Regions from separate parts of the Yersinia sp. SCPM-O-B-9106 (C-191) genome, predicted to be linked through region 1. Evidence: predicted binding sites of a transcription regulator. Region 1 holds the regulator's gene; each other region holds the start of a gene.

Region 1 (7,997 bases):
GCGCGGGCAGATTATCCCGACGCCGATGGAAGTGAAGATTCACAAACAAGATGCTGATTTGAGTCAAGGCGTTGCTCTTGACCTGAGCGCTTTACCAAAACCAGCCGCTGATGCTGCACAACAGCGTTTTGAGTTACTGGGTTTGAAGTCGGATTCTGCTGGCTTCCCGATTAAAACGCTGATTCAACCGTCTGCTTTTAAAGGTGATTTAGCCGTTTCTGGTGCCTATGAGCTGAAAATCGGCGAAAAAGGGGCGCAAGTCATAGGTTTTGACCCTGCTGGGGTGTTCTACGGTTTGCAATCGATTCTTTCTTTAGTGCCGGTTGACGGTAGCAAGAAGATTGCAACATTGGAGGCCAAAGATGCGCCGCGCTTTGAATATCGTGGTGTCTTCCTGGATGTCGGGCGTAACTTCAAAACCAAAGATGCGGTGCTGCGTTTACTCGATCAAATGGCCGCTTACAAGCTGAACAAATTCCATTTCCACCTCAGTGATGATGAAGGCTGGCGTATTGAGATCCCAGGTTTGCCAGAACTGACGGATGTCGGTAGCAAACGTTGCCACGATTTAACGGAAACCACCTGTTTATTGCCACAATTGGGTTCTGGCCCGGATAGCAATAATCTGGGTTCCGGCCATTTTACCCGCGCTGATTACATCGATATTCTCACATACGCTAAAGCGCGTCAGATTGATGTCATTCCTGAAATTGATATGCCAGCCCATGCTCGTGCGGCCGTGGTATCAATGGAAGCCCGCTACAACAATTTGATGAAGCAGGGCAAAGAAAAAGAAGCCAACGAATTCCGTCTGGTTGACCCGACTGATGATTCTCAAACGACCTCGGTTCAACTGTATGAGCGCAAAAGTTATCTCAACCCATGTCTGGATTCTTCTAAGCGCTTTGTCGACAAAGTGATCGGCGAAATGGCTCAGATGCATAAAGAAGCCGGTATGCCGCTAAACACTTGGCATTTTGGCGGCGATGAGGCCAAGAACATCCGTCTGGGGGCCGGGTTCCAGGACAAAAATAGCCCGATTGAGCCGGGCAAAGGCATCATTGATAAGAGTGTTGAAGATAAGCCGTGGGCCAAATCACAGGTTTGTCAGGACATGGTCAAGCAAGGAAAAATTCAGGATGTTGAGCATCTTTCCAGCCACTTCGCCATTGAAGTCAGCAAGCTGGTGAATGCCCACGGCATCGAAAAAATGCAAGCCTGGCAAGATGGCCTTAAAGATGCCAAAGATTCGAAAGATTTTGCGACCAAACGTGTGGGCGTTAACTTCTGGGATACCCTCTATTGGGGCGGGGCCGATTCAGTCAATGATTGGGCCAATAAAGGCTATGAAGTGGTCGCGTCCAACCCAGATTATGTCTATTTCGACATGCCGTATGAAGTTAACCCAAATGAACGCGGTTATTACTGGGCAACTCGCTTCAACGACGAAGCCAAAGTCTTTAGTTTCGCGCCGGATAACATGCCGCAAAATGCTGAAACCTCGGTCGACCGCGACGGTAATCACTTCAGCGCCAAGAGTGATAAACCTTGGCCGGGTGTGCACGGTATTTCAGGCCAATCATGGAATGAAACTGTTCGGACTGACGAACAGATGGAATACATGATTTTTCCGCGGGTATTACCACTGGCCGAACGTGCCTGGCATCGTGCGCCATGGGAGCAAGATTATAAAGCGGGCCGCGAGTACAAAGGTGGCGAAACCCATATGGTCGATACTAAGGCGTTGAACTCAGATTGGCAGCGTTTTGCCAATATTATGGGACAACGTGAATTGGCGAAACTGGATAAAGCCGGTGTTGCTTACCGCTTACCGGTTCCGGGGGCGCGTGTCGTTACAGGGGAGTTGGAAGCTAACATTTCCTTGCCGGGGCTGATTATCGAGTATTCCACTGATGGCGGTAAGCAATGGCAGAAATATGATGTCAAAGCCCAACCTAAAGTCAGCGGTGACGTGTTGATTCGCTCGACAAGTCCGGATGGTAAACGTAGTAGCCGTGCGGAGCCGGTTAAAGTCTGATTATTGCTGTCAAAGTGCTGTGTCTGATGTTAACTCCTGTTTGCCAGGCTTTTATACCCGTTATACTTCAAGCTGCATGTGCGTTGGCTGTCTTTGTTCGCCCCAGTCACTGACTTGTGTCAGCTCCTAGGGATTCGCTCAATTGCCGCCTTCCTGCAACTCGAATTATTTAGGGTATAGGTAAACAACATTATGTGAAGTTGAGTTGATGGTTTTTTCCCCGGCGAGTCCGGGGTTTTTTTTGTTTCAAATTCATGTGAATGGCCATTAAATGAGTAATGAAAAAATGAATTTGTCACGAAGAGAGGGATGCAGGAGATCAGTAACAAAAATGACCACCTGACTCCCAACTGAAATAACTTGTGGGAAAGGCGGCCATCTTGCGAATTGCTTATTTCAGCATTATGTGAAAATCTTTATATGATCAATGAGATAAAACCATATTATTTTGGATCGTGCGCAGACTCGTCTTCACGGCAATTGCCAGTGGCACAGTGGCCATAGAGATACAGGCTATGATTGGTCAGCTTGATGCCATGCTTTTCAGCAATATCACGTTGCTGTTTTTCAATCTCTTCATTGCTAAATTCAATCACTTTGCCGCAATCCAAGCAAATCAGATGATCGTGATGATGCTGTTGCGTCAATTCAAAGACTGATTTACCGCCTTCGAAATTGTGGCGGGTCACAATACCAGCATCATCAAACTGGTTCAGTACGCGGTAAACCGTCGCCAGACCAATTTCTTCACCGATATCGATCAGCTTTTTATAAAGATCTTCCGCGCTGACGTGATGGTTAACCGGATCTTGTAACACTTCCAGAATCTTAAGCCGGGGCAGCGTTACTTTAAGGCCTGCATTTTTTAAGGCTTTGTTGTTGTCAGTCATGCGGATTCAGTCCTATTACTATCGATTCAAATTAAGGCCGTTCAGCCTATGACATCCGTGGCGCAATATTCTCAATTGCGTCTCATTATAGAACTGCTAGCCCCAAATGAAAACCGTGGTTGTTAACAAAGATATAATTGCACACTTTGCCCCATTAATCATGCAATGTATTGATGGGTGGGATTGTTGCATCATTTAAGTATATGGTTGCTGGGTGTAACGTTACAAATTTGTAGCGGTTTATTTTCATTTTGCACGGATGAATATGCGGATCTGTGGGCGGCTTAACAAGTCTATTCGTCATCCTTCAAGCTGCATGTGCGTTGGCTGCTCTCGTTACTCGGCCAGTCAATGATTCGGGCCTCACTCACTTGCCGCTTTCCTGCAACTCGAATTATTTAGGGTATATAGCGAGAGGCGTTAGAGGTAACGGAAACGCGGTTTGATGTTTAACATCACCCTCGCGTTTCCGACACGGCAAGTTAACCGGTAATTTCAGCGAGATTCAGTTCTTCACTGATCTGTTTTACCCAAGCGCTAACACGTTCATTCGTCAATTCTGGCTGGCGATCTTCATCAATAGCTAAACCGACAAAGTGATCATCATCCGCCAAGCCTTTGGAGGCTTCGAAGTGGTAGCCTGCGGTTGGCCAGTGGCCGACAATAGCAGCACCGCGTGGTTCGATGATATCGCGCACAGTCCCCATCGCATCACAGAAATATTCTGCGTAATCTTCTTGGTCGCCGCAACCGAACAACGCGACCAGCTTGCCGTTGAAATCGATCTCTTCCAGTGTCGGGAAGAAATCATCCCAATCACACTGGGCTTCACCGTAATACCAGGTTGGGATACCGATCAGCAGAATATCGAAGCTTTCTAAATCTTCTTTGCTGCTTTTGGCAATGTCATGAACCTCAGCAACATCTTTGCCCAGTTGCTTTTGGATCATCTTGGCAATGTTTTCGGTATTGCCAGTATCGCTGCCAAAGAAAATGCCTACAGTTGCCATATAACTTAATACCCTTAAATTCAAATAGTTATGCAAATTACTGAGCGCTCTGCCCAATAATATAACACATGTATAGGGCCATATAATGCCAGAAAATCTCGCCAGGCCGATATCAAGTTTATGCGATATAAAATTTTTGTGAGTCGCTCAACCTTATAACGTCATTGCCGATAACCTTCATGTAACCGAAAGGTTGCAATTTGCGGTGCCAGGGGGGAAACCGTCAAATGAAAATTTGCCGGGAAAGGAGTTGTCGTTAGCTGTATGGAACGTCCTTTATTGCTTTTCGGTCATCAAATAACACCAGGATTTTAACGGTAAGTATCCGATATATAAGGGGAACTAACATGCAGTTTTTAAGAAATATTACCATCAGAGCCGCACTACTTTGGGTGCTTGGGGCTTTTTGCCTGCTATGGGGCGGAGTATCGGGTTATACATTGTTATCACTGAATCAACTAACACAATCCACTAATGCCAGCAGTGTGTTGGTTGAAAATATGAATTTGGTCAATCAGGGGACGGATCAATATTTTCGGATGGTTACACGCCTGGCCCGTTCAGTAGATTATCGACAGGGCGGTAATATTGCGGATGCCGATAAAGAACTCAAATCATCCAATGTTGCACTTGAGAATCTGAAAAAAAAGTTGGCGCAGTTTAAAGCCATCGACCATGCACAAATTGACCCCGCATTGGTGAATGGGGTGATTGATGGGTGGAGCGGATTAATTGATCAGGGTGTGACGCCGCTGTATCAGGCGGCAATGGATAACAATAGCGCGGTCTATGAGGACTTAGCCAAAAAAACAGTGCCAGCGCTAAGTCGCCAATATGGATCTGTTGCGGAGGATTTTAATCATGCCGCCTCTAAAGCCATCGGTGTGGCTAAAGAGCAATTTGCTCGTCTGACCAAAATCAGTAGCATGATATTAATCTCTGCTTTGGTGGCGGGATTAGTGATTTTGCTAGTAACGGATCGCTACCTGGTCATCAACATGGTGCGCCCGCTGGATAATATTCGCGCACATTTTCGGGTGATTGCTTCAGGCCAGCTTGGGCAGCCCATCGCGGATTTTGGTCGTAACTGTGTCGGGCAATTGTTTCCACTGCTACGTGATGTGCAGGCCAGTTTAGCTAACACGGTAAAAGCTATCCGCAGCAGCACGGATGGGATTTATCACGGGGCGGCAGAAATTTCTGCCGGTAATACGGATTTATCATCGCGCACTGAGCAGCAGGCGGCGGCGTTGGAAGAGACAGCCGCGAGTATGGAGCAGTTGACGGCAACGGTAAAACACAATGCAGATAATGCACATCACGCCAGTCAACTGGCGGCAAATGCTTCTATCACCGCCAAAAAAGGGGGGGCGCTGGTGGCCGATGTGGTGCATACCATGGATGATATCTCCGCTAGTTCACGCAAAATAGCCGAAATTACCACGGTAATTAACAGTATTGCTTTCCAGACCAATATTCTGGCACTAAATGCCGCCGTTGAAGCGGCCAGAGCCGGAGAGCAAGGTCGGGGGTTCGCCGTGGTCGCCAGTGAAGTCCGCAATCTTGCTCAGCGCAGTGCACAGGCGGCGAAAGAGATTGATAGCTTAATAACCGAATCAGTAAGCCGTGTTAGCAGCGGTTCGGCATTGGTAGAAAGTGCCGGGATAACTATGGATGAAATTGTTCGTTCCATCACCAATGTCACCGATTTAATGGGCGAGATAGCCTCGGCGTCTGATGAGCAAAGTAAAGGCATCACTCAGGTCGGGCAGGCGGTGGCGGAGATGGACAGTGTGACTCAGCAAAATGCTGCGCTGGTGCAGCAAGCTTCCCGAGCGGCGGCTTCGCTGGAGGAACAGGCGGCTCAGTTAAACCAAGCGGTAGCCGTGTTTAAATTGCGGTCAGATGATGAGCGAGCCAAACCGGTAACCAAACCTCGGGCTACGGTTTTAGCGGCGACGCCGACGAGTAAGGTGGATAACAACACAAACTGGGAAACTTTCTAGCTCTATTTTTCAAAGACTGTTTTTCAAAAACGACTGTAAGGATATTGGCGTGGCGTAATCACTTACGCCACGCCGTCGTGATAACCGATGGGGGTAAAACCAATGGGGGTAAAACCAATGGGGTTGAAACCAATGGGGGCTAAAACCGACAGGATTAAAACCCTTTTTGTGAGTGTTCTAATTGAGCCAGTAACATCTGTTCAATCAGTTCACTACGGCTGATGTTACGCTGCTCAGCAAGGCTATTGAGAGCATCGACGGCATCGGCATTAATCTTCAGTTCCACGCGTCGTAAGCCACGTACTTTATCGCGCCGTAGTTGATTTCGCTTATTAATTCTAAGCTGTTCATCACGGGATAATGGGTTTGTTTTCGGGCGCCCCGGACGGCGTTCATCTGCGAACAGATCCAGCGTCGTGCGATCCGTTTGTTCTTTTGCCATAGGTAGCGGTACTACAAGGGATTTACATCAGAAATTTCTGATGATTCGGTTTACACGTTTCAGGCCGATACCTTCATTAGTTGACATCGCTCATAACCCTGCAATGTCAACTAATTTCAGTATGAACTAACAGCCTGAATTTGCATTTGCCACCAAACTCCGCAGCAAATTTATAGCGCGCCATAATACCCTAGCCAACCGAGCAACGACAATGCTTTACTGTGATTAGATTGGTCTAATTCATTCTTTTTTGCACAATTTTTCCACAGGAAATACATTTCTTTTCCCCAGGGTATGATTTTTAATCAACATCCATTGCGCGCGGTTCATTTTTTGTTCAGCACTATTTTTCGCCGCGGCTGTTTTCAGTGATAAAACAGCTTTAATCTATAAATCGGTGAATTGCGCGTAACACAGAATCCGGTTTTTCCGCATGAACCCAGTGGCCGGTTCCGGCAACGACATGAGCTCGGGCTTGCGGAAACTGGCGCGCAATCTCATCGCGATAACTGTCTTGAATATAGGGCGACAGTTCACCGCGAATAAACAAAATAGGGTGTGAGCTAGGGGGGATCGGCTGCCAGCCAACAATATTTTCGTATTGATCCCACAATGCGGGCACGTTAAACCGCCATTCTCCATTGTGGAATGATTTCAATAAGAACTGAATAACGCCGTCTTCTTTTATGAATTCGCGCATCAACTGAGCGGCTTCCTGGCGTTGCGTCACCCCTGCGGCACTGACCGCATTAAGGGCGGCGAAAATGGTTTCATGGCGGCGCACTTGATAATTGATCGGCGCGATATCTATCGCGACCAGTTTTTCAATGCGCTCGGGTGCGATTGGCGTCATGGCCATTGCCACTTTACCGCCCATGGAATGGCCGATAATAATCGCTTTTTCTATCCTGAGGTTATCCATCAACTCCAGCACATCCTGCGCCATGCAAGGGTAATTCACTGTGGGTGAGCGAGGGGATAAACCGTGGTCGCGCAAATCGACCTGAATCACGTCATGGTCTTGATGTAAGTCACGGGCCAGTACCCCGAGGTTATCCAAGTTACCAAATAGCCCATGGATCAGAATAATGGGTAGGGAAGGGCTAGGAGAAAGTGCATTTTGTAAGCGGAAGTTTAATTTCATGGCGATGTTCATACAGAGAGACATTCTGCTTAGGTTAGCATGACTGAATGTACTTGAAACCAAAAGTGAGAATGAATGTTATCTGCCATTATCCGGGCAGATAAATCAATCAATCCTTTCTGTGGTTAGTATTTCTACAGCATCTTCATCCTATGAGGTTCTCCAATTTAAGTATTGGTCACTGCTGCTCTTGGATGCTGATAAATAACCCTCTGCTGCTTAATTACCTATCTAATCATGCTGTTTAGTGATCCAATCATATTGGCGGCAATCCAAAGTCATTGAGGGGAAAGTTGGATGCCCCCCTAGAGTCTGTTAATCTAACGGAAAGTGGCGAAGTATCGTGAAACCAGATGGTTGAAAAATGTAGATCAAAATTAAATTTTTCATGAACTGTCATAAAGAATATATAAAAATCAATTGAATTATTGTTTTGGATAAAGATGAAAACTATTGAACTCGACGAA
Region 2 (7,997 bases), 1.2 Mb from region 1:
TTAAAGCTTTCAGCATCAAAAGGTTCATTTTTAATTTGTTCGGCGGTGTAAAGGGTATTCAATGTCCCCACCACGACTTCTTTGGCCATGGCCCCGGTGACTAAGCCCACAGTCGCTTGCCAGTTATCCTCATGAATCCCCATTGGCGACAGTAATGGCGTTAATACTTTACTGACAGAAGCCAGCGCCGAGTCATTAATACTGTCGACGGCTTTGCCGCTGAAAGAAAAACTGTTCAAACCGCCAATAAAAATACTCGCGATAACAATGACTTTCCCGGCGCGCAGGACAAATCCTTTCAACCGTTGCCAGGTTTGTAATAACAGACTTTTGAGATGCGGCACATGATAAACCGGCAATTCCATCACAAAGGGTGATGCTTCACCGCGCATGATGGTGTATTTCAAAACCAATCCGGTGAGAATGGCGACGGCAATCCCCAGTAAATAGAGAGAAAAGACGATACTGGCCCCGTCCTGGCCGAAGAATGCGGCGGCAAATACTGCAAATATAGCTAGCCGCGCGCCACAGGACATAAACGGCGCCATCATGATAGTTATCAATCGCTCGCGTTGAGCATCCAAGGTGCGTGCGCCCATAATCGAGGGTACATTGCAGCCAAAACCAACAATCAACGGCACAAAAGATTTACCCGGTAACCCCAGCGCCTGCATCAGCCGGTCCATAACAAACGCGGCACGGGCCATATAGCCAGAATCTTCCAAAAAGGAGAGGAACAAATACATCATGCCAATTTGTGGCACCAGCGGCAGCACGGTGTTTATCCCGCCCCCGACCCCTTGGGCCAGGAAGATAGTTAGCCACTGCGGGAAATGCAGTGTATAGCCAACCCATTGTATCCCTTGAATAAAAATGGCCGCAGAGCCGATATCAAATATCGGTTGTAGCGCCCCGCCGATATTAATGGCCAAGACGAACATTAAATACATGACAAACAAGAAGATAGGCACGCCCAACCAGCGGTTCAGGATCACTTTGTCGAGTGCTTGTGTCAGGCGGTTGGGTTCGGCTTGCTGTGAGTTGCCGACGATATCGCAGATACGGGCAATGCTCTGATAGCGGGCATCGGCGATCACCAGTTCTGGGTCTTCGTGCTGATTTTTCCGTAGGTTTTCACGTGCCAGCTCAAGGCGTGGCGCAGTTATACCCGCACGCGCCAAGCTGTAAATATCCCCCTCCAAGATTTGCAGGGACAACCAGCGACGTTGTTGAACCGGCAAGGAGGGCGGCATTTCCTGCACCAGCTTCTCCACTTCATGCAGTAGCACCGGCGGGTAGTTAATCAAAGCTTTAAAAGTGACGGGCTGAAACTCATCAATGCTCGTTTTTAATTCATTGATACCGCGCCCTCGAGTCGAGATCAGCGTGATAACTGGGCAGCCCAATTGCTGAGAAAGGGCTTCAATATCAATATCAATGTGCTGGCTTTTGGCGATATCCAGCATATTCAGAGCCACGATACAGGGGATGCCTAGCTCCAGCAGTTGCAGTGTCAGGTAGAGATTGCGCTCCAGATTGGCGGCATCCACCACGTTAATCAGCAGGTCCGCTTCGCCGCTCAAAATATAGTGGCAGGCAATTTGCTCATCCAGCGAGGTTTGCTCTGAAATGGTCGTTAGTGAGTAGGTTCCCGGCAGATCAACCAAAGTCACTTGGTGTTGCGCGGTGTTGAAGTGGCCCTCTTTGCGCTCGACAGTGACCCCGGCCCAGTTACCAACTCGCTGGCGAGCGCCAGTTAACTGGTTGAAAAGGGTAGTTTTACCCGCATTGGGGTTGCCAATTAGGCCAATGGTGAGTGTTTTCATAATCCAACGTGATAATCAATAAATGAAAGTCAGCTTGCGCAAGGCGATTATCTTGCATCACCCCGCAACCAGAATAAGAAGTTGACCTGAAAAACAAGAAGTTGACCTGAAAAATAAAGAATTGACCTGAAATCTTAGGGTTGCAGGTCGAGTGTCAGCAAATCTAAGTCTTTTTTACGGAGCACCAGACTGACCCGACGAGTTTCTATCTGAATAGGGTCACCTAAGGGCGCAAGGCGAACAACATTAAATGAAGAGCCGGGTAGCATACCCAGAGACAACAATTTCTGCCGGTAAGCGGGGCTAATTTCAGGTGAGAAACCAACAATTTTGTAGGAACGTTGTGGGATCAAATGCATAAGAGCCTCTTGAAATGTAGGTAATTAATTATCGTTATTGATGTACCAGTATTCAGAGTGATTCCACCCTACTCGCCATACTTCAAGCTGCATGTGCATTGGCTACCTTCCTGCAACTCAAATTATTTAGAGTCTGTAAGACGTAATAATTAAAGTAATAATAGTAAGAATCGTTTTCATATTCAACTCAGGCTAAATACTCAAAAGTAAATATTCATTACGATCTCATTTTTATAATTAATGAGTCTGATTTTTATTTGCGCTTGTTTTACCATCAAATTAGCACAATCGCAAATGCGAACAATGAGTTAAATCAGTTAACTGAATGTTTCTATAAACCGTTATCCATAATGATAAATACCGATTATTAACATAATCATTTCACTATGATTTGAATCAAATAACATTCGCATTCTAATTAACTATTAGAATGCTATGGTAATTATTTATAAATTAACAGCCATAGCGGACCAAATTAAACCGCATGTTAACTATGATGTTAAATCAGCCAGGGTGATACTCGATTTAACACTGGATAAAAGAATTGCGTGCTAATTAATTTAGAAGATAACCCAGCAATCTTATAGAAGAAAAAAATATGAGCGTAGAGGGTCAATAACCCGTTAGGGATGAGTTTTAACTGACAAATGCCATGCAGAAAGTGAATAAAGCAAGCTGAGGGTCACAAATGTGGCCCTCAGCTCCGATATCAGCGCTTTTTAAACGCCGCAGCCAACGCGTCACTCATGGCGCTGTTGTTGCTGCCAGAATTGCTGTCTGCGCGCCCTTTGGCTGCTGGGCGGCTATTGGATTCATTATTATTCCGTGGTCGGCTGTTATTACTGGAATTATTGGCATTGGCACGGTTTTCACCGCCATTACCCCGGCGTGAACCGCTTTCACCCGGTTGCTCATCAAGGCGCATCGTCAGAGCAATACGTTTGCGCTGCAAATCCACTTCCATGACTTTAACTTTGACGATATCGCCGGCTTTCACCACCTTATGCGGGTCATCGACAAATTTATCTGCCAGTGAGGAAATATGCACCAGACCATCCTGATGAACGCCGATATCGACAAACGCACCAAAGTTAGTCACGTTAGTCACTGAGCCTTCGAGGATCATACCCGGCGTCAGGTCATTCAGTGTTTCCACGCCCTCGGCAAAGGTCGCCGTTTTAAACTCAGGGCGGGGATCTCGGCCCGGTTTTTCTAGCTCGCGTAAGATATCGGTGACCGTCGGCACACCAAATTTCTCGGTGGTGAAATCGCGGGCATTGAGATTACGCAAGGCCGTGGCATTGCCCATCAAATCCTGCAAAGCTTGCTCGGTGGCGGCCAAAATACGCTCGACAATCGGATAGGCCTCCGGATGCACTGTTGAGGCATCCAGCGGGTTATTTCCGTGGTTGATACGCAAGAAACCGGCGCACTGTTCAAAGGCTTTTGGCCCTAAGCGGCTGACTTTCAGCAATTGCTCGCGGTTATGGAAGCGGCCATTCTCATCACGCCAGTTCACAATATTTTGCGCCATCATGCGGGTCAAACCGGCGACTCGGGTCAGCAATGGCACGGACGCGGTGTTCAAATCGACTCCCACGGCGTTTACACAGTCTTCTACCACCGCATCCAGTTTTTTCGCCAATTGGCTTTGGCTGACATCATGCTGATATTGGCCGACCCCGATGGATTTCGGGTCGATTTTCACCAGTTCCGCTAACGGGTCTTGCAAGCGGCGGGCAATAGAGACCGCGCCACGGATGGAAACATCCAGATCTGGGAATTCCAGTGCCGCCAGCTCCGAGGCTGAATAAACTGACGCCCCGGCTTCACTGACAATGACTTTCTGCGCCGTCACCGCCGGATACTGCTGTTGCAGCTCAGTAAAGAAGCGCTCGGTTTCCCGTGATGCGGTGCCGTTACCAATCGCTACCAATTCAACCTGATGTTTGATGCACAGGGCGGCCACTACAGCGGCGGCTTTTGCCGCCTGCCCGGTATGAGGATAAATGGTATCGAAGGCAACCAGCTTGCCGGTAGCATCAACTACCGCCACTTTTACCCCGGTGCGCAGGCCCGGATCGAGGCCCATAGTGGCGCGCATCCCTGCTGGGGCCGCCATCAGCAAATCTTGCATGTTACGGGCGAATACATTGATAGCTTCGTCTTCGGCCCGTTCACGCAAGGTGCTCATCAACTCGGTTTCAAGATGCATCAGCACCTTAATGCGCCAAGTCCAGTTGACCACCGCTTTGCGCCAGCTGTCTGCCGGCGCATTATTCAGGCGCAGATCCAGGTGATTGATAATAATCTGTTCGCCCTGACTCTCGCGAGGCGGCTCGTCAAACTGGGGATCGGGATTCAGCGCCAGTTGCAGCACACCTTCATTACGGCCACGGAACATCGCCAGGGCGCGGTGAGAAGGGACTTGGGCGATAGGTTCGTGGTGATCAAAGTAATCGCGGAATTTAGCGCCTTCCTGCTCTTTGCCTTCCACTACTTTTGATACTAAATGGGCGTTTTTCCACAAGTATTGGCGCACTTTCGCCAGCAATGTTGCATCTTCCGCAAAACGCTCCATCAGGATATAGCGCGCGCCATCCAGTGCCGCTTTGGTATCCGCCACGCCTTTTTCAGCATCGACAAAAGCGAGCGCGACCTGTTCTGGGTCTTGCTGTGGGTCATGCCATAAGCTGTCTGCCAAGGGTTCCAGACCGGCTTCAATAGCAATCTGCCCACGGGTGCGGCGCTTGGGTTTATAAGGAAGGTATAAATCTTCCAACTCGGTTTTACTCATGGTGCCGTTAATGGCACCGGCGAGTTGCTCGGTGAGCTTGCCTTGATCTTCTATTGATTTAAGAATGGTTTGGCGGCGGTCTTCAAGTTCGCGCAGATAACCCAAACGGCTTTCCAACTGGCGCAGCTGGGTATCATCCAATCCGCCGGTAACTTCCTTACGATACCGTGAAATAAAGGGCACGGTATTACCTTCATCCAACAGGCGTATTGCAGCAATCACTTGCTCCGGTCGCGCCTGTATTTCGCTTGCAATAATGCTGCTCAGTTGTTCATTCATAAGTCTGATATCAATTTTGATAGAGGAATAGGGAAAAAATCATAGAGAACAGTTATACGGATTGCGGTAAAAAATTGCCAGCACTGCGGTTATCCCGGCGAGCCAGAAAAAGTATTGTGAGACATTTCCACTTTGTAACAGGAAAGCCAACAACCTCATTCCCAAAATATTGCCTAACGAATCACCCAATGTTGCTGACAGTGATAGCAAACCAAAATAGGTCGCGAAACTGCCATGGTCAGCAAATGCAGCATTATTTGCATCTGCGCTGGGCATGTACACCATAAGAGCCAGGGAGAAAACCCCCGCCGCCCATAGAATCAGTACCATATCCTGAGCAAGATAAATCAGGAAAAAAGAAACAGAGAATAACATCAGAGCGACAGCAGGATAATAAGATGGAATATACTGATTAATATAGAGACTGACCCAATGCTGCAACACCATGACGCATAGCGCTTCCACGATAAAGAACAGTGTCAGATTACTTTCGTCATCCAAGGTCTCGCGGGTATAGAGAGGGATGGTGGAATAAAGCTGGGCATGCAGCATCCATAATAAACTGTTGACCAGTAGGAAGCGGCAGTAATTGCGATTTTTAAAGGGCTTGAGCCAGTCAGCGAGTGTCAGGCGCGGAGCTGGGGGCGGTTTGCACTCAGTCCCCGAGATGTATATCAGGCAATAGACCAGCAGTAATATATAGAGGCCACCGATAATCCAATATAGCCCTTGGGGTACATAGCGTAGGATTTCAAAGCCGATGATAGGGGCAATCAACGCCGAACCATTCATCAAGATATAGAGAAAGGAGTAATCAGCCGAGGTTGCCGCATTGTGAGACCGAAGCTGTTTCTGGCTGGCAATAAATGACTGAGTCAGCAAGACAACCGAGGAAACACCCACTCCAGCGATACACAGACACCAAGGGGCGAATTCCCCCATGAGAGCATTCGACGATGCTAATAAAAAACCACTGGCGGCGATGCCTAGCGCGAAAATCAGGCCGGAACGAAAAGTCAGGCGATCAAACCACGGCCCCAGTGCGACTTTGGATAACCGTGAAACTAAAATGTAGCCAAACATAATGGCGCTGACAGTGGTAATAGGAAAACGTAAATGTTCATGGAGATAAGTGGAAAACGTCGTCATCAGCACGTAATAAGCCAAAGAGGAGCCAACAAAAATGATAGCAATTGGCTGCATCGGTTGAGGGCGTTTCCATAACCGCATCAATGAGTGGCCTAAGCAGATCGACGGCTACGGTGGCCTTCACCCAATGGTTGATGCAAATAAACATCCAGCAGGTGGCATTGCCAGAGATAAAGCGCTTCAGTAAAACCATAGGCGAATCTCAATGCTGCCCCGGCAATAGTTATCGGCAGGGCACCATAGCAAGCTGAGAATAAACTTAATGAATTGAGATGGTCATACTCTTCATCGGTTTCGGCATGCGCTATCAGCGGCATGACAACATCGTCATGCAAAGCATGCTGAGCCGCCACATGGTGATAAAACTGGCGAGTCTCCTCAACTCGCCGCGCCGTTTTCTCTAGAACGGCCACGCAACTTTTATAGACGAACGGGTGCTGTTTAGCCGCCATCTGCAAGAATCGGCAAATTCCCTGGGTGCTGGGTAGCGGCAATAAGTTTTTTTCTAATTGAGGCAATTGATGAGCATGTCGAAAACGTGTTGCGCTGACTTTAAACAAATAAGGATGATCCCATTCCTCTGATAAATGAATGATGCACTTATTAATCAGTAATAACTCATTAGTGTGGGCTAATACGGTGCCCAAATGTTGGATAACACTGTGGGTATGGTGATAATTCTCGATTGCCCAGGCGTAAAGAGTATTGAGATTGTTAGGCGAATCTGGATTATTCATTTTTTGCCAAAATGGATCAAAATACAGGGCGTCGGCCCAAAGATTCAGTTCTTTATTAATGGCTTCAGCGGCCATGCTGGCATCAATGTAATCGGCATCGGGGGGAAAGGGGTAAAGCATCATATTCTGGTCAAGAAATTCGATAAAATCGTCGCTGAATGCCTCACAACAACCCGCTTCTTGCAGTGCCCGTTCAGGATCTCTATGGGCTGAAAGCTGGGAGGTAAAAAAAGTGCTGATATCGGTGTCAACCAACTCGACAACCTGTAGCCTTGAAGTCAGGCGCAGCCTGTGTTCCTGAACATGCTCAATGCTGATTGAGTTTTTTAATAGCATACTTTCCTCCTATCCTTGCTCGGTTTATGCGCCAGAGTTACACGCCGTGTAACCAATCCATTTTTAGGCGGGGGAAAGGCAATTTTTTATTGACATAAAAAATGCTTATTCCCCGGTAAAATAGATGAAATTGATCCCCCAACGAGGCTAGGTTAATCAAACTGGTATCTAAATCCCGTTGTAAACGTGGCCCCAAAATATCGGCACAGGCTTTGCCATAACGGCCACTATAGGGGTAACCATAGCGCTGAGTCGCGGGAATACTGGCAAATGATATTTCGTTGCTGGTCGCTTCGGCGACCCATGAAGAAAGTTGTTGGGTTACTTTCTGATGACTAGAGATGCGTTCGAAAAATTGCGCCATGGCGTTAAGCGCGTCAGTATCTCCTGGGGAACCAAAAAGCCCCATGGCATAAGAGAATGCTAGTGGGTCTTTCACCGCCATATTTTCCAGCGCCAACTGGAACATTAAAGTTGAGGTTAATGGCTCAAGTTCCGTGATCGGGGAGTGGGT
Region 3 (7,997 bases), 580 kb from region 1:
CGGTCAAGTTACCTTCCAGCCCTTCAACCAGCGCTTTCGGTACGTTTTCCCACTTGAAGATATCAGAATTAGTGTAAGCGCCGGTGCCGCCATTGGCCGTTCCGAGGGAGACGATACCCGGCTCAATCTTATTACGATAATCATTACGGAAGTAAGTTATACCGGCAATGATACCGTCGTTATGGAACTCGAATCCTATCTCTTTGTTGACACTGGTTTCCGCTGACAGCGCGTCATTGCCCATCAGGTAGCAACTGCCCCCTGCACCATAGCAACCCTGACCACGGCTATATAATAGATAGTTAGGGTTGGTTTGATAGAGATTTGGCGCTTTATAGGCGCGGGCAATCCCCATTTTCATGGTGAAGTAATCGCCCAGTTCTTGTGACAGGTTTATCCCCGGACTCCAATTGCTTCCCGCAGTGCTGTGATGATCAAAACGCAGCGCCGGGGTGAGCATGGTGGTCTCCGTCAACTCGATATTGTCTTCAACAAATACCGAGGCTATCTGTGCTGAAGTGCGCGTATCTCGCCCGACGCCCGTCAAACCACTGACACTGCCGCCCTCAGTCGTGGTCTGAGTATTGGAGGTCGGGTCATTCATTTTCTGGTCATTCCATTCCGCGCCGACAGTCAGCACTTGATTAACCCCTAACTCAAACGGCAGGTTAACCTCGGAATGGGCCAAATAGTTGTCCAATTTGATCGTGCTGAATTTGTTATTGGAGAAGATACCCTCGGTGCCGCCCGCCAGCCCCTCATTAATGCGTGAGTTGCGGGTATTTTCATATTGGACATAAGAGGTGGTGCTCACGCCGTTATCCCAAAAACCGCGATGTGTCAGTGAGAAATTACCACGATACATTACGTTGGTTTCTGCGCCATATAGGCTGCGCACAATGGCATTGCTGTTGGTGTTTTGTGTATCACCGGCATAAATATTACCCTGGCGGCTATAACCCGCCTCGAACGCCAGGGATTGGCCTTGAGCAAACTCCCAACTCAGTAACCCATTGATATCTTTATTACGAACCCCTTCACGACCGGCTGGCAAGGTGCCTACTTGATTTCCGGTACGGGCTGATTCATGGCCTTGGTTAATATTCCAATCATCAGCATCAGTTTTGTTGTATCCGCCGTATAAGCGGAAATTGACAGTATCACTTAATGGCCCCAACAGGCTGAAGTCGGTGCGACGAGTCGCGCCTTCTTCGCTATGCTGCGGCATATTCATGTAAGCATTCCAGCTACCATGCAGTTCTTTGTCCGGCTGTTTGGTAATGATATTCACCACACCACCCGCGGCACCATTGCCATAGCGCGCAGCGGCAGGGCCGCGTAATACTTCGATTTTCTCGACCATATTCGCCGGTACCCAGTTGGTATCACCACGGGTATCGCGCTCACCACGCCAACCATAACGCACCGCATTGCGGCTCGAAACCGGAATGCCATCAATCATGATCAGGGTGTTTTCAGGCCCCATGCCACGAATATCGATCTGGCGGTTGTTCCCGCGCTGGCCGCTGGCAGAGTTACCGGAAAGGTTAACACCGGGCATAGTTCGGATAATTTCGGACAAATCATTCGCCGGAGGGCGCTTGCGGATATCTTCTGCGGTGATAGTCGATGCGCCCAGCGCTTGGCGGACTTGTTGCTGAGCCGTGACCACCAAGGTATCGCCAGTTACCGCTTTGCTTTCTGCCGCGGTTGTTTTTTGTTGTTGTGTCGTGTCTGTATCAGACCCTGCCTGAGTGGTATCTTGTGTCTGCGCCCAAAGCGGAGTCGAAATACAGATACCAATCAAGCTCGCTAAGGTCGTCAGAGAGCGCCGCTGCCATTTTACTTTCATTACACTTTCCCCGATGCAAAAGCCCACAGCGAATGTCAGCAGAGGAAAGTCTCTACCAATCTATTCATGGGGCAACAAAAACGAACAAGATTGATAATTATTTTCATTATCAATTCATCTCGCTAATTGTTACATTTGCAATCAGAAAAAAGGTTTGTGTAAACAGCAAAACTCTTTGTTATAAAGTCAATTTGTTCACGACGTTAATGCCAGTGAAAATGTAGAGGTCATCATGTCAGCGGTGAAGAAAAGCAAATTACGCAATGTTTCGCCCTCAGCGAAACCGATTTATCGCGACCAAATTGTGCAACAGTCAAATCTGGTGGCCAGTGACTATCAGCTGAGCGGCGCTAAGTTAGCGCCCGCTGACCCTATATTGTATGGCGATTTTCAGGTATTGCGACTGAATCCACATCTGATCTTGCATACCGCGAATGTGACCAACCTTTCCGATATCAAAACGCAGAATCAGCTCAAACCTGCTTTGAAGCTAGCGATTGTGGTCAGCGGCAGCGCACATATTTCATTTGGTGGTCAGCAACTGCATTTGCAGGAAAAAGGCGATGCGTCACTGATTTCACTCACTGAAAACACGCTATTTACTCGCCACGGCAAAAATAATAGCCATGAGCGCACTCTGACCCTCACATTTGATCGGGAATGGTTATATGGCGATTTATTGCCGCAGTCTGGTGCTTGGGATACGTTATACAACTTCACTCAGCAGCATTTAGCGGTTCATTTATGGCGGCCATCAATTCATGCCCAAGCGATTGCTCAGAAAATAGCAAGTGCCCCACCTTTCACAACACCACTGGAGCGATTGCAGTGGGAAACCCAATGTATTAGCCTGATTATTGAAGCATTCAGCTCACTCGAGCAGCAGGTTCAGCAACCTAATAAGATATCCTTGCGCGGGCAAAACCGAATTCAACAAGTACGTGACTGGCTGGAAAGTGGTGAAGCCGACCATCTTTCAATGAGTGAATTGGCTCGTCTGGTGAACATGAGCCAAAGCACTTTGCAGCGGCGTTTTCGTGAAAGCTACAACATTACGGTATTTGAATATTTGCGCCATTGCCGTTTAAAACGCGCCATGTTGGCTATTCAGAAAGAAGGAATCAGTATTGATCAAGCCGCCACTGTTGCGGGTTATACTAGCCCGGCAAATTTCGCTACCGCATTGCGACGGATATTTAATATTTCCCCCAGCCAGTTACGCACTGGACAGTTTTTTTAACTGTTCCAGCCAATAAAATTTCACTCCGACTAATATAAAAAATAGCGATCTTTATTAATCGTCACAACATAAATATAAATAAAATTGCCAATAAGATTTCTCATCTTGATTTAGCATTCACTTTGGCTAAATATTTATCTGCATTCCAAATTTAAAAAAATGGAATTTGCTACAATAACTAATATTAATATGGAGTTTTTATGAAAATAAACCACGCTTTATTAATAATTATTTATACTGTTATCTCCATTAAAATAGTACACTCCCGCCTAGTAGAGCCTAAATACCAATCTAATAAAGAGAGCTTTAGCCAATATCAAGCCAGACATTGTCAATGGGAAAGCAGGCACTCTTGTAAAACTGTACCCGAAGACCAGGGAAAATCGCCGCTAAAGACAGGTGGAGAGGTTGCTCTGGAAATTGGTCTCGGCATTTTAAGTGGTGGGCCAACACCACAACCTAAAGGCTTTAAATTCCGTGTACCCGGAGTCAAACTCACTGCTGCAAAAATATCCCCGCCCAAAGTCCCCAGAACACCCAGCATCCAAGGTAGTGGCGAAAACATTCCATTACTCACAGGAAGTCATAAACCCAAAACGTCAGGAATGCTAGAAAGAGTTAATGGTAAAGTAGGCTATTTATTAGGTGATACTCGGCCCCCTACATTAGGTGACGAACCTATAGGTGCAGAGTCCAGCGGCTCAAGTTCACCGTGGCTCATCAATACTGACTTACCCTTCACAGAAGAAGAAATCGCGCTTGGCGAAGAAATTGGTGCAGCAGCCGCAACAGAACTGCATATTATTACCCGAGTTGAATCAATCGATGAAAGTAATTTTGACATGGTAAAAGAAGAAATTGAAAGTATTTATAGTAAGAAAACCCTCGACAGAAATCAGTTAGATATTGAGGAGGAAATAAATAGTTATAATAGAATACCTTTAAATGATGAGGTCAGTTTCAGGGAATATTATGCACTTAGAAATTATAAAGAGATTGGCTATGTCGGTATGAATAAAGCCATGCGTACCGGGGATGTGACACCAGATGTTGAAATAGAGATAAATGAATTTTATAGAACTCTGGATAAATTCTCTGATATTAATATCGCGGCCAGAGAGCAGGGCCACATTGCTACAGACGAAAATAGCACTATCAGCCAGGTATTCCGAGGAGAAATCAGAAACCGAGCAGAATTTTTGGCCAAGATAAAACCAGGAAAAAAAATTGAGGTGGATGCTTTTTTTAGTACCACTTCAAATGAAAAGGTCATTATGGATTTTAATAGCAATGATTTATCAGGTGATGATGCCAACATTAGATACACTATTAAATATCAACATGGCCGTACCAACAGTACAAATATTAGTAGAATTTTAAATGAGTTAGAAGAAGAGCGCATATTTTTGCCCCGCAGCCGCTTTTATATTGTTGAGGTGATTGAAGAAGATGATGGAGAAACAATAGAAGTAAGAATGTTTGCTATCGCCGAGAGACCGCCACAACAACCCATGCAGGTTAATTAAAAAGGGAGTTAATAAGCCATCCACTACTCATATTGCAGTCTCGTAATGTAAAACGGCCCCTATAAAGGAGCCGTTTCAACATTTATATCTGCAAATACCTCGTCAGCAAAAAATTATTTCTTTTTCGCTTTCGGGTTCGGCAAGTCAGTAATGCTACCTTCGTAGATTTCTGCCGCCAGACCAACAGATTCATGCAAGGTTGGGTGAGCATGAATAGTCAGAGCGATATCTTCAGCATCACAACCCATCTCAATGGCCAGACCGATTTCACCTAACAGTTCACCACCGTTAGTCCCGACAATCGCGCCACCAATGATGCGGTGAGTTTCTTTGTCGAAAATCAGTTTGGTCATACCGTCTGCGCAATCAGAAGCAATAGCACGGCCCGATGCCGCCCACGGGAAGGTGGAGGTTTCGTAGCTGATGCCTTTTTCTTTAGCTTCTTTCTCAGTCAAACCCACCCATGCGACTTCTGGTTCAGTGTATGCAATAGATGGAATGACTTTTGGATCGAAGTAATGTTTCATGCCGGAGATAACTTCGGCAGCAACATGGCCTTCGTGAACACCTTTGTGTGCCAGCATTGGCTGACCCACGATGTCACCGATAGCAAAAATGTGCGGTACGTTGGTACGCAGTTGTTTATCTACGTGGATAAAGCCACGTTCGTCAACTTCAACGCCTGCCTGACCGGCATCCAGCAACTTACCGTTAGGTACGCGACCGATAGCGACCAGAACTGCATCATAGCGCTGTGGTTCTGCTGGGGCTTTTTTGCCTTCCATCGTGACGTAGATGCCATCTTCTTTGGCTTCTACCGCTGTCACTTTGGTTTCCAGCATCAGGTTGAATTGCTTGCTGATGCGCTTGGTGAATACTTTCACCACGTCTTTGTCGGCCGCTGGAATAACTTGGTCAGCCATTTCGACCACATCAATCTTCGAGCCCAGCGCATGGTAAACAGTACCCATTTCCAGACCGATAATGCCGCCGCCCATCACCAACAGACGTTCTGGGACAGTTTTCAGTGCCAGCGCATCAGTTGAGTCCCAAACACGTGGGTCTTCATGAGGAATAAATGGCAGTTGGATTGGACGAGAACCTGCGGCGATAATCGCGTTATCGAAAGTAATTGTGGTTGGGCCGTTTTCACCCTCAACAACCAGAGTGTTCGCACCAGTAAATTTACCAAGACCGTTAACCACTTTGACTTTACGGCCTTTAGCCATACCTGCCAAACCACCGGTTAACTGATTGATAACTTTCTCTTTCCAAACACGTACTTTATCAATGTCAGTTTTAGGCTCGCCAAACACGATACCGTGTTCAGCCAATGCTTTGGCTTCTTCGATAACTTTAGCGACGTGCAACAACGCCTTGGAGGGGATACAACCGACATTCAGGCAAACACCACCCAGAGTGGCATAACGCTCGACCAGAATAGTTTCTAAACCTAAATCCGCGCAACGAAAAGCAGCAGAGTACCCTGCTGGGCCTGCCCCAAGTACCACGACCTGAGTTTTAATTTCAGTACTCATCATGACCTCTTAATTGTTTGTCCGGCGGATCAGACACCATTTTTTAGGCTAATTAATTGCATAACGCCCGCATCCACCGTGACGCTTGCACCGCGTGCAGTTTACAGAATTGTTAATAACCTGAAAAGCCGCATCGCGTGACGAGGGTCTCAACAACCTTGTCGACTTATGTAAAAACAAGGCCGGCGCGAAGCCGGCCTTAGCGATTACATCACCAAACGGCGAATGTCGGCCAACATGTTATTGATGATGGTGATAAAGCGCGCACCATCAGCACCGTCAATCACACGGTGGTCGAAGGAGAGTGACATCGGCATCATCAGACGCGGCTGGAACTCTTTACCGTTCCAAACTGGCTCTATCGCAGACTTGGAGACACCCAAGATAGCCACTTCCGGCGCATTAACAATCGGCGCGAAGTGAGTTGTCCCGATACCGCCCAGGCTGGAGATGGTGAAGCAACCGCCCTGCATTTCGCCAGCGGTCAGCTTGCCATCACGAGCTTTCTTGGAGATAGCCATCAGTTCACGGGACAGTTCAGTGATGCTTTTCTTGTTCACATCCTTGAATACCGGAACTACCAGACCATTTGGCGTATCTACCGCGACACCGATGTTGATGTACTTTTTCAGCGTCAGCTTCTGACCATCTTCTGACAGTGAGCTGTTGAAACGTGGCATCTGCTCGAGAGCAGCAGCAACCGCTTTCATGATGAACACCACTGGGGTGAACTTCACGTCCAGCTTACGCTTGGCAGCTTCGTCATTCTGCAGCTTACGGAACGCTTCCAGATCGGTGATATCAGTTTTGTCGAAGTGTGTCACATGCGGGATCATGACCCAGTTGCGGCTCAGGTTAGCACCAGAGATTTTCTGGATACGGCCCAATTCCACTTCTTCGATTTCACCGAACTTGCTGAAATCAACTTTCGGCCACGGCAGCATGCCTGGCAGACCACCGCCAGCAGCAGGGGCAGTTTCAGCACGTTTGACCGCATCTTTCACGTAAGTCTGAACGTCTTCGCGCAGGATACGGCCCTTACGGCCAGTTCCTTTCACTTTCGCCAGGTTAACGCCAAATTCACGCGCCAGACGGCGGATAACCGGCGTGGCATGCACATAGGCATCATTCTCAGCAAACTCACCTTTGCTTGCAGCTGGAGCCGCAGCAACTTTAGCTGGCGCAGCAGCAGGAGCGGCTTGCTGGACTGGAGCTTCAGTTTGTGGTGCTGGAGCCGAAGCTGCCGCCGGTGCTGCACCTGCAACTTCAAATACCATGATCAGAGAACCGGTTTTCACTTTGTCGCCGGTGCTGATTTTGATCTCTTTCACGATGCCAGCGAATGGTGCAGGCACTTCCATAGAGGCTTTATCACCCTCTACAGTGATAAGAGATTGTTCTGCGGCAACAGTGTCACCCACTTTAACCATCACTTCGGTGACTTCAACTTCATCATCACCAATGTCTGGCACTTCAACATTTTTCGCCGCTGATGCCGCAGGAGCCGCTGCCTGAGCAGGGGCCGCTGGTTTCTCTTCAGCTTGAGCAGGTGCCGCAGCGGCACCCGTAGCTTCGAAGATCATCATCAGCTTGCCAGTCGCGACAGTATCGCCGACCGCAATTTTGATTTCTTTAACTACACCCGCCTGCGGTGAAGGGACTTCCATAGAAGCTTTATCACCTTCAACGGTGATCAGCGATTGTTCAACTTCAACAGTATCGCCCACTTTCACCATAATTTCGGTGACTTCAACTTCATCCGCACCGATGTCAGGTACATTGATTTCGATAGACATTTGTTCTTTACCTCTTATGCCAGACGCGGGTTAACTTTATCGGCG
Region 4 (7,997 bases), 930 kb from region 1:
GCCAGCCGCTATACAGCTTGTTACCCACCATAGGGACTGATTTTAACCAGGTGACATCGGGCATTTTTAAATTGGATGGGCTAGATGCCCACTGGATAAGCGGGCCACTGTTTTCCACCAGGCTACTGACCAGTAATGCAATCGGGATAACAAACAGTAAAATCAACAGGATGGTCATAATAATCGCAGCCAACCAGCGTTTGCCCCAAAGTAGATTTTGCAGCCGGATCAGCAGCGGCCAGGTGGCAATAACCACCATGCCAGCCCAGGCAAAGCCCATAATAAAGGGCTGTACCACCCAAAAACTGGCGATAATCATTATCATAATGAATATCACCCCAAACATCAGTCTGGGTAAATCGAAACGACGTAGCTGCGGGTAACTCATCAGTGGGTTCTCACTTCACAATTCATGGCAAGATGGCCATCATACCGTTTTTGGGTACCCATTAGATTTTGCACTAATGAGGGTTCTGCACCAATTTCATTCAGTCTCAGCTGTAATCATGGTGTATTTCCCCCGTTTTTAACAGACCACTTGAGTTTTACTACTGTATTTTTATCAAAAAAGTGGCGAAGTGCTTGGCGTAATATAAATCTGATGGCAGAAAAAGTGTCAAAGTAACGCGCTTTTACTGCGCTATGGCTATTATTTGCGCAATATAAAATTTTGATACTGAATAGTTTATGACGGTATTTGACCTTGGCTGATAGTCATCACTTTCGCATCATTCTGAATTGATATAAATCGTTCGACAAAGGTGATTGCGAACAGATAATCTTCCAGTGGAATAATCCTTAAAACAATGACACATATAGATAGGGTCGCACTAATGATCCCACAGATTTCTCAAGCACCGGGTGTTATTCCGTTGGTGCTGGATTTTTTGGATGCTTTGAAGCAACACGGATTCACCGGCGATACTGCCACTCATTATGCCGATCGCCTGACCATGGCGACGGACAACAGTATTTATCAATTACTGCCTGATGCCGTTATATTCCCGCGCTCGACTGCGGATGTGGCACTGATTGCCCGCCTGGCGGGGCAGGATAATTTCAAATCGTTGGTCTTCGCCCCACGCGGTGGCGGAACGGGCACCAATGGCCAGGCATTGAACACCGGTATTGTGGTGGATATGTCGCGCCATATGAACCGCATTCTGGAGATAAATGTCGAGCAAGGTTGGGTGCGGGTTGAAGCGGGCGTGATTAAAGACCAGCTTAATCAATATCTGCGGCCGTTCGGCTATTTCTTCTCACCAGAATTATCTACCAGCAATCGCGCCACTTTGGGCGGAATGATTAACACCGACGCCTCTGGTCAGGGTTCATTGGTTTATGGCAAAACGTCTGACCATGTGCTGGGTTTGCGCGCCATTTTACTGGGTGGTGAGATGCTGGACACCCGCGCGATGCCGACGTCGCTGGCAGAAACGATTGCGCAGGAAGATTCCGTCACTGGCCGTATTTACCATACAGTGTTGAATCGCTGCCGTGACCAACGTGCGCTGATTCTGGAAAAATTCCCTAAATTAAACCGCTTCCTGACCGGCTATGATTTACGTCATGTGTTTAGTGATGACCTACAAACGTTTGATTTAACGCGGATTCTAACCGGCTCTGAAGGCACTCTGGCCTTTATTGCCGAAGCAACGCTGGACATTACACCTTTGCCAAAAGTTCGCCGTTTGGTGAATGTGAAATATGACTCTTTTGATTCCGCGCTGCGCAATGCCCCGGTTATGGTGGAAGCCAAAGCGCTGTCAGTGGAAACCGTGGACTCCAAAGTCCTCAATCTGGCGAAAGAGGATATTGTCTGGCACTCGGTTAAAGAATTGATTACTGATGTCCCTGATAAAGAGATGCTGGGGCTGAATATTGTTGAGTTCGCTGGTGATGATAAGCCGCTGATTGACAAGCAAATGGAGTCACTTTGCCAGCGTTTGGATGATTTGATGGCGGCCCATGAAGGCGGGGTGATTGGCTACCAGATTTGCAGTGAATTAGCCGGGATTGAACGTATTTATGGCATGCGCAAAAAAGCGGTGGGGCTGCTCGGCAACAGTAAAGGGCAAGCCAAACCAATCCCATTCGCCGAAGACACCTGTGTACCACCACAACATTTAGCCGATTATATTGTTGAATTCCGTCAGTTGTTGGATAGCCACAACCTGACTTACGGCATGTTTGGCCATGTGGATGCTGGCGTATTGCATGTTCGTCCGGCACTGGATATGTGCGATCCGCGACAAGAAATGCTGATGAAGCAGATTTCAGATCAAGTGGTGCAACTGACAGCGCGCTATGGTGGCTTGTTGTGGGGGGAGCATGGTAAGGGCTTCCGCGCAGAGTACAGCCCAGAGTTCTTTGGTGAGGTGCTTTATCATGAATTGCGGCAGATAAAATCAGTATTTGACCCCGATAACCGCCTGAATCCGGGGAAAATTTGTTCTCCATTGGCCAGTGACGCGCCGATGATGAAAGTGGACACCCCCGACAAACGCGGCACTCTGGACCGGCGCATCCCACTGGCGGTCAGAACCTCATTCCGTGGCGCGATGGAGTGCAATGGTAATGGGCTTTGCTTTAACTTTGATGTCCGCAGCCCCATGTGTCCGTCAATGAAAATAACCGGTGACCGGATTCATTCGCCGAAAGGGCGGGCAACGCTGGTGCGGGAATGGCTACGGCTGTTATCCGAGCAAGGGGTTGACCCAGTAGCTCTGGAGCAAGGGCTGGCAACCCAGCGGCCCAGCTTGCGCGGGTTGATTGAAAAAACGCGCAATACCTGGCATGCCAGCAAGGGTGACTATGATTTCTCTCATGAGGTTAAAGAGGCGATGTCGGGCTGTCTGGCGTGTAAAGCTTGCTCGACACAATGCCCGATAAAGATTGATGTACCGGGCTTCCGCTCCCGCTTCCTACAGTTGTATCACACCCGCTATCACCGGCCATTGCGTGATTATGTCGTCGCGGGTGTGGAAGATTATGCCCCGCTGATGGCGAAAGCGCCGAAAGTGTTTAACTTCTTCCTCAAGCAACCTTGGGTGGGTGCATTAAGCCGCAAAAGCATCGGCATGGTGGATTTACCGCTATTGTCCAGCCCAAGCTTAAAGCAGTCATTGTCCGGGCATTACGCCAGCACCATGACGCTGGAACAGCTTGAGAAGTTGTCCGCAGCTGAGCGCAGCCAACATGTTTTGATCGTGCAAGACCCGTTTACCAGTTATTACGATGCGCAGGTTGTTGCTGATTTTGTTCGGCTGGTGGAGAAACTCGGTTTCAATCCGGTGTTATTGCCATTCTCGCCGAATGGTAAAGCGCAGCATATCAAAGGATTCCTGCAACGTTTTGCCAAAACAGCCCGGAAAACAGCTGATTTTCTTAATCGCATTGCGCTATTGGGTATGCCAATGGTGGGGGTTGACCCGGCCTTGGTGCTTTGTTATCGCGATGAATATAAAGAGATTTTGGGTGATTCCCGTGGTGAGTTTAGTGTGCAGTTAGTTCATGAGTGGCTACAGGTGGCGTTGACGGAGCAACCCGAGCAGCCAATCAGCGGCGAACCTTGGTATCTGTTCGGCCATTGCACTGAAACCACGGCGCTACCAGCCAGCAGTCAGCATTGGGCCTCGATATTCTCCCGTTATGGTGCCAAGCTGGAAAACGTCAGTGTCGGTTGTTGCGGCATGGCGGGAACCTATGGTCATGAAGCAAAAAATATCGATAATTCATTAGGTATTTATGCATTATCCTGGCAGCAGGCTTTACAAAAACTGCCGGGTAAACGTTGTTTAGCCACCGGTTATTCTTGTCGCAGTCAGGTTAAACGCATTGAAGGCAATGGCTTGCGGCACCCATTGCAGGCGCTGCTAGAGTTGGTTTAATATCTACAGACCATTAACATTTGTGCAACTTCAAGTAGGAAGGGGAAAGGATGCTTTGGAAACGCAAAACGACGCTAGCTGAACTGAACAAAATTGGCGCTGATTGTATGGTCGCCCACTTGGGTATTGAAATAACCCGGCTGGGCGATGACGAATTGGAAGCGACGATGCCGGTAGACCATCGGACAACTCAACCTTTTGGGCTGCTGCACGGCGGGGCGTCAGTGGTGTTGGCGGAGTCGTTGGGGTCGATGGCGGGGTATTTGTGTACCACTGACGGGCAACAAGTCGTGGGGTTGGAAATCAATGCCAATCATCTAAAAGCGGCCCGGTCTGGGAAAGTGCGCGGCTGTTGTCGTGCTATTCATGTTGGCCGCAGCCATCAGGTTTGGCAAATTGAAGTTTTTGATGAACAAAACAACCTGTGTTGTACCTCCCGTTTGACTACTGCCGTGCTATCCCCCACATAATATACTCGTCATACTTCAAGCTGCATATGCGTTGGCCGCTTTCGTTCACCCCAGTCACTTACTTGTGTAAGTTCCTGGGGACTCGCTCAATTGCCGCCTTCCTGCAACCCGAATTATTTAGAGTATACTCCCTCGAAATGCATACCTATATGTGGCTCTGTGCCAGAGTACATCCATTTTCATTCCCCCTGAGAGAGTTTTCAGCTAAAGTTAATGGAGAAATAGGTATTTTTTATGAATGTTTAAAAATTCAGGGATTAACCCGATTAGCCTCTGAAATAACAAGGGATTTGAACATCGCTGTGATAATTATTGTTTTATTTCATGGCGATAAAAGAGCACTTGTTTATCCAGACTTCTTTGGCCATCGCAGCATGCTTGTTCGTTGCCGCCTCATTTGAGGTCTAAACGGTACTTTTCTTAATATCCCTGCAAAACAAACGGTTGAAGTGATAATTATTATCACTACCATTGTCAATAAGCTGTGTTGATTTCCCCATAATCAGCCAGCTCATTATTAACCTGAAAAGTGAGAATCTCACCGGTATTAAGGTAGGGCATATGCAACAGGAATCCGTCGGGACATTTTCACTCGATGATAATGTTTGGCAAGGCGTTACAATCACTGACAGCGCAGCGGCGCAAATCACCCGACTCATGCAACAGGACCCTGAAGTCAAAGGGTTACAGCTTGGGGTGAAGCAATCCGGTTGTGCCGGATTTGCGTATGTGATGGATATGACCAAGGAGCCGGCCAGTGACGCGCTAGTGTTTGAACAGGGCGGCGCCAGACTTTACGTGCCACTGAAAGCGATGCCTTTTATTGATGGCACCGTGGTGGATTACGTCCGCGAAGGGCTGAATCAGATTTTTAAATTTAATAATCCTAAAGCTCAGCATTCCTGCGGGTGTGGCGAGAGTTTTGGCGTTTGAGCGATGTAAACGAAATGACACGAAGCAATGTAGAAGTTCCAGATGAAGTGCAGGCTTGGGTCAGCGATGGTCGCTACAAAGAAGGTTTTTTTACACAGCTCGCGACTGATGAGCTGGCGAAAGGCCTCAGTGAGGATGTCATTCGCGCCATTTCTGCCAAGCGTAATGAGCCGGACTGGATGCTGGAGTTTCGCCTAGGAGCTTATCGAAGTTGGCTGGAAATGGAAGAACCGCACTGGCTGAAAGCACATTATAAAAGTCTGGATTATCAGGATTATAGCTATTACTCAGCGCCATCCTGTGGCAGCTGCGATGATAGCTGTGATTCGCAGCCCGGAGCGGTGCAGCAATCGTCTGCCGATAGCGCGGCCCCTCGCGATTTGTCTGAACAAGCAATGAATGAGTACCTCACCGCCGAGGTCGAGTCTGCATTTGCCCAGTTAGGGGTGCCGGTGCGGGAAGGCGCTGAAGTGGCGGTTGACGCCATTTTTGACTCGGTTTCGGTGGCAACCACTTATCGAGGGAAACTGGCCGAACAAGGCATTATTTTCTGCTCATTTGGTGAAGCTATTCAGGAGTACCCGGATTTAGTACGCAAGTATCTCGGCTCAGTGGTGCCAGCGAAAGATAACTTTTTTGCCGCGCTCAATGCCGCAGTGGCTTCTGACGGCACTTTTGTTTATGTGCCGAAAGGGGTGCGCTGCCCGATGGAGTTATCAACCTATTTCCGCATTAATGCTGCCAAAACCGGTCAATTTGAGCGCACCATTCTGATTGCTGACGAAGACAGTTATGTCAGTTATATCGAGGGGTGCTCCGCGCCCGTTCGTGATAGTTATCAGTTGCATGCGGCGGTGGTTGAAGTCATTTTGCATAAAAATGCCGAAGTGAAATATTCGACCGTACAGAACTGGTTTGCTGGGGCTGACAGCACCGGCGGTATTCTCAATTTTGTGACCAAACGGGCGTTGTGTGAAGGTGATGGCTCCAAAATGTCATGGACCCAATCTGAGACTGGCTCGGCGATTACCTGGAAATACCCCAGTGTGATTTTGCAGGGCGATAACTCCATCGGTGAGTTCTTCTCGGTCGCGCTGACTAACGGCCATCAGCAGGCGGATACCGGCACCAAGATGATCCACATTGGCAAAAACACCAAATCAACCATTATTGCCAAAGGGATCTCCGCCGGACACAGCCAAAATACCTATCGTGGGTTGGTGAAAATCCTGCCGGGCGCGGATAACGCGCGTAATTTCACTCAATGTGACTCGATGCTGATTGGCCCGGATTCCGGCGCGCATACTTTCCCTTATGTGGAAGTGCGCAATAATACGGCGCAATTGGAGCACGAGGCGACAACCTCCAAAATTGGTGATGACCAACTGTTTTATTGCTTGCAGCGCGGTATCAGTGAAGATGATGCCATCTCAATGATTGTTAACGGCTTCTGTAAGGACGTGTTCTCCGAATTGCCGCTGGAGTTTGCCGTCGAAGCACAGAAGTTGTTGGCCATCAGCTTGGAACACAGTGTTGGTTAAGTCTGAGCTGAATAAGTATTTGCAGAGTTTTGCGCGCCTGCGCACCAAGGAAACCTATGTTAAGCATCAAGAACTTAAAAGTCAGTGTCGAAGGTAACGAGATCCTCAATGGTTTGAATCTGGACATCAAACCCGGCGAAGTGCATGCCATTATGGGGCCGAACGGCTCAGGGAAAAGTACCTTGTCTGCGGCGCTGGCCGGGCGGGAAGAATATGAGGTCACTGAAGGCAGTGTGACTTTCAAGGGCAAAGATTTGCTGGAGCTGGCCCCGGAAGATCGTGCGGGTGAGGGCGTCTTTCTGGCTTTCCAGTATCCGGTAGAAATTCCGGGGGTCAGTAACCATTTCTTCCTGCAAACCGCCGTCAATGCGGTACGCAAATATCGCCAACAGGAACCGCTGGATCGTTTTGATTTTGCTGATTTCATTGAAGAGAAAATTGAGTTGCTCAAAATGCCGGCAGACTTACTGACTCGTTCAGTGAATGTGGGCTTCTCGGGCGGTGAGAAAAAACGCAACGATATCTTGCAGATGGCGGCGCTGGAACCCTCTTTATGCATTTTGGATGAGACAGACTCCGGTCTGGATATTGATGCGCTGAAAATTGTCGCCAACGGGGTGAACTCGCTGCGCAATGAAAATCGCGCCTTTATTATTGTGACTCACTATCAGCGCATCCTCGATTACGTCAAACCAGACTTTGTCCATGTGCTGTATCAGGGGCGAATCATTAAGTCTGGTGATTTCACGCTGGTGAAACAGTTGGAGGAGCAAGGCTATGGCTGGCTTACCGACCAACAGTAATATCCCAAATCAACAACGCATTCTTGCCGAACAGCGTAGCAATGCCTTAGCGAATTTTGGCCAGCTATTTGAACAGAGTCAAAAGCTTAAGCAGCACCAAAATGGTCAGGGTGCTGAAGCTACGGCACATTGGCAACAGGTGCTGGCATTGGGTTTCCCCAGCATCAAGCATGAAGATTGGAAATACACACCGCTGGAGCGTTTATTCGCCCATAGCTTCGGCTTTGCTCCGGCGGTGAAAGTGACGGCGGCTCAGCGCGATAATTTGTCATTGTTGCAAGATGCCCATCGTTTGGTTTTCATTGATGGACGATATGCCCCGGAATTGAGTGACAGTGAATGTGGCCCGTATCAACTGGC

Evidence for each region. The regulator Fur, encoded in region 1, represses iron uptake genes when iron is present. The targets are predictions, from matches to a motif close to ATAATAATGAGAACNACTATCAA.
Region 2: a site for Fur is predicted at 2,343-2,365, ahead of feoA (ferrous iron transporter A). Genes of this name have one in related genera too.
Region 3: a site for Fur is predicted at 1,943-1,965, ahead of OP863_RS03670 (TonB-dependent siderophore receptor). Genes of this name have one in related genera too.
Region 4: a site for Fur is predicted at 4,810-4,832, ahead of sufA (Fe-S cluster assembly scaffold SufA). Genes of this name have one in related genera too.

Annotation. Positions count from the first base shown of each region.
Region 1 is NZ_CP110791.1:1,399,946-1,407,942, forward strand. It holds gene OP863_RS06430 (beta-N-acetylhexosaminidase) at 1-2,038, shown strand, start outside; gene fur (ferric iron uptake transcriptional regulator) at 2,482-2,928, opposite strand; gene fldA (flavodoxin FldA) at 3,411-3,938, opposite strand; gene OP863_RS06445 (methyl-accepting chemotaxis protein) at 4,286-5,944, shown strand; gene ybfE (LexA regulated protein) at 6,099-6,386, opposite strand; gene ybfF (esterase) at 6,769-7,530, opposite strand; gene seqA (replication initiation negative regulator SeqA) at 7,974-7,997, shown strand, end outside.
Region 2 is NZ_CP110791.1:227,990-235,986, forward strand. It holds gene feoB (Fe(2+) transporter permease subunit FeoB) at 1-1,826, opposite strand, end outside; gene feoA (ferrous iron transporter A) at 1,961-2,185, opposite strand; gene OP863_RS00880 (Tex family protein) at 2,895-5,261, opposite strand; gene OP863_RS00885 (MFS transporter) at 5,301-6,491, opposite strand; gene OP863_RS00890 (hypothetical protein) at 6,503-7,483, opposite strand; gene OP863_RS00895 (hypothetical protein) at 7,521-7,997, opposite strand, start outside.
Region 3 is NZ_CP110791.1:822,438-830,434, reverse strand. It holds gene OP863_RS03670 (TonB-dependent siderophore receptor) at 1-1,852, opposite strand, end outside; gene OP863_RS03665 (helix-turn-helix transcriptional regulator) at 2,085-3,092, shown strand; gene OP863_RS03660 (hypothetical protein) at 3,293-4,618, shown strand; gene lpdA (dihydrolipoyl dehydrogenase) at 4,732-6,156, opposite strand; gene aceF (pyruvate dehydrogenase complex dihydrolipoyllysine-residue acetyltransferase) at 6,363-7,952, opposite strand; gene aceE (pyruvate dehydrogenase (acetyl-transferring), homodimeric type) at 7,967-7,997, opposite strand, start outside.
Region 4 is NZ_CP110791.1:2,333,765-2,341,761, reverse strand. It holds gene ydiK (AI-2E family transporter YdiK) at 1-388, opposite strand, end outside; gene OP863_RS10740 (FAD-binding and (Fe-S)-binding domain-containing protein) at 834-3,890, shown strand; gene OP863_RS10735 (hotdog fold thioesterase) at 3,941-4,360, shown strand; gene sufA (Fe-S cluster assembly scaffold SufA) at 4,922-5,293, shown strand; gene sufB (Fe-S cluster assembly protein SufB) at 5,308-6,834, shown strand; gene sufC (Fe-S cluster assembly ATPase SufC) at 6,891-7,637, shown strand; gene sufD (Fe-S cluster assembly protein SufD) at 7,612-7,997, shown strand, end outside.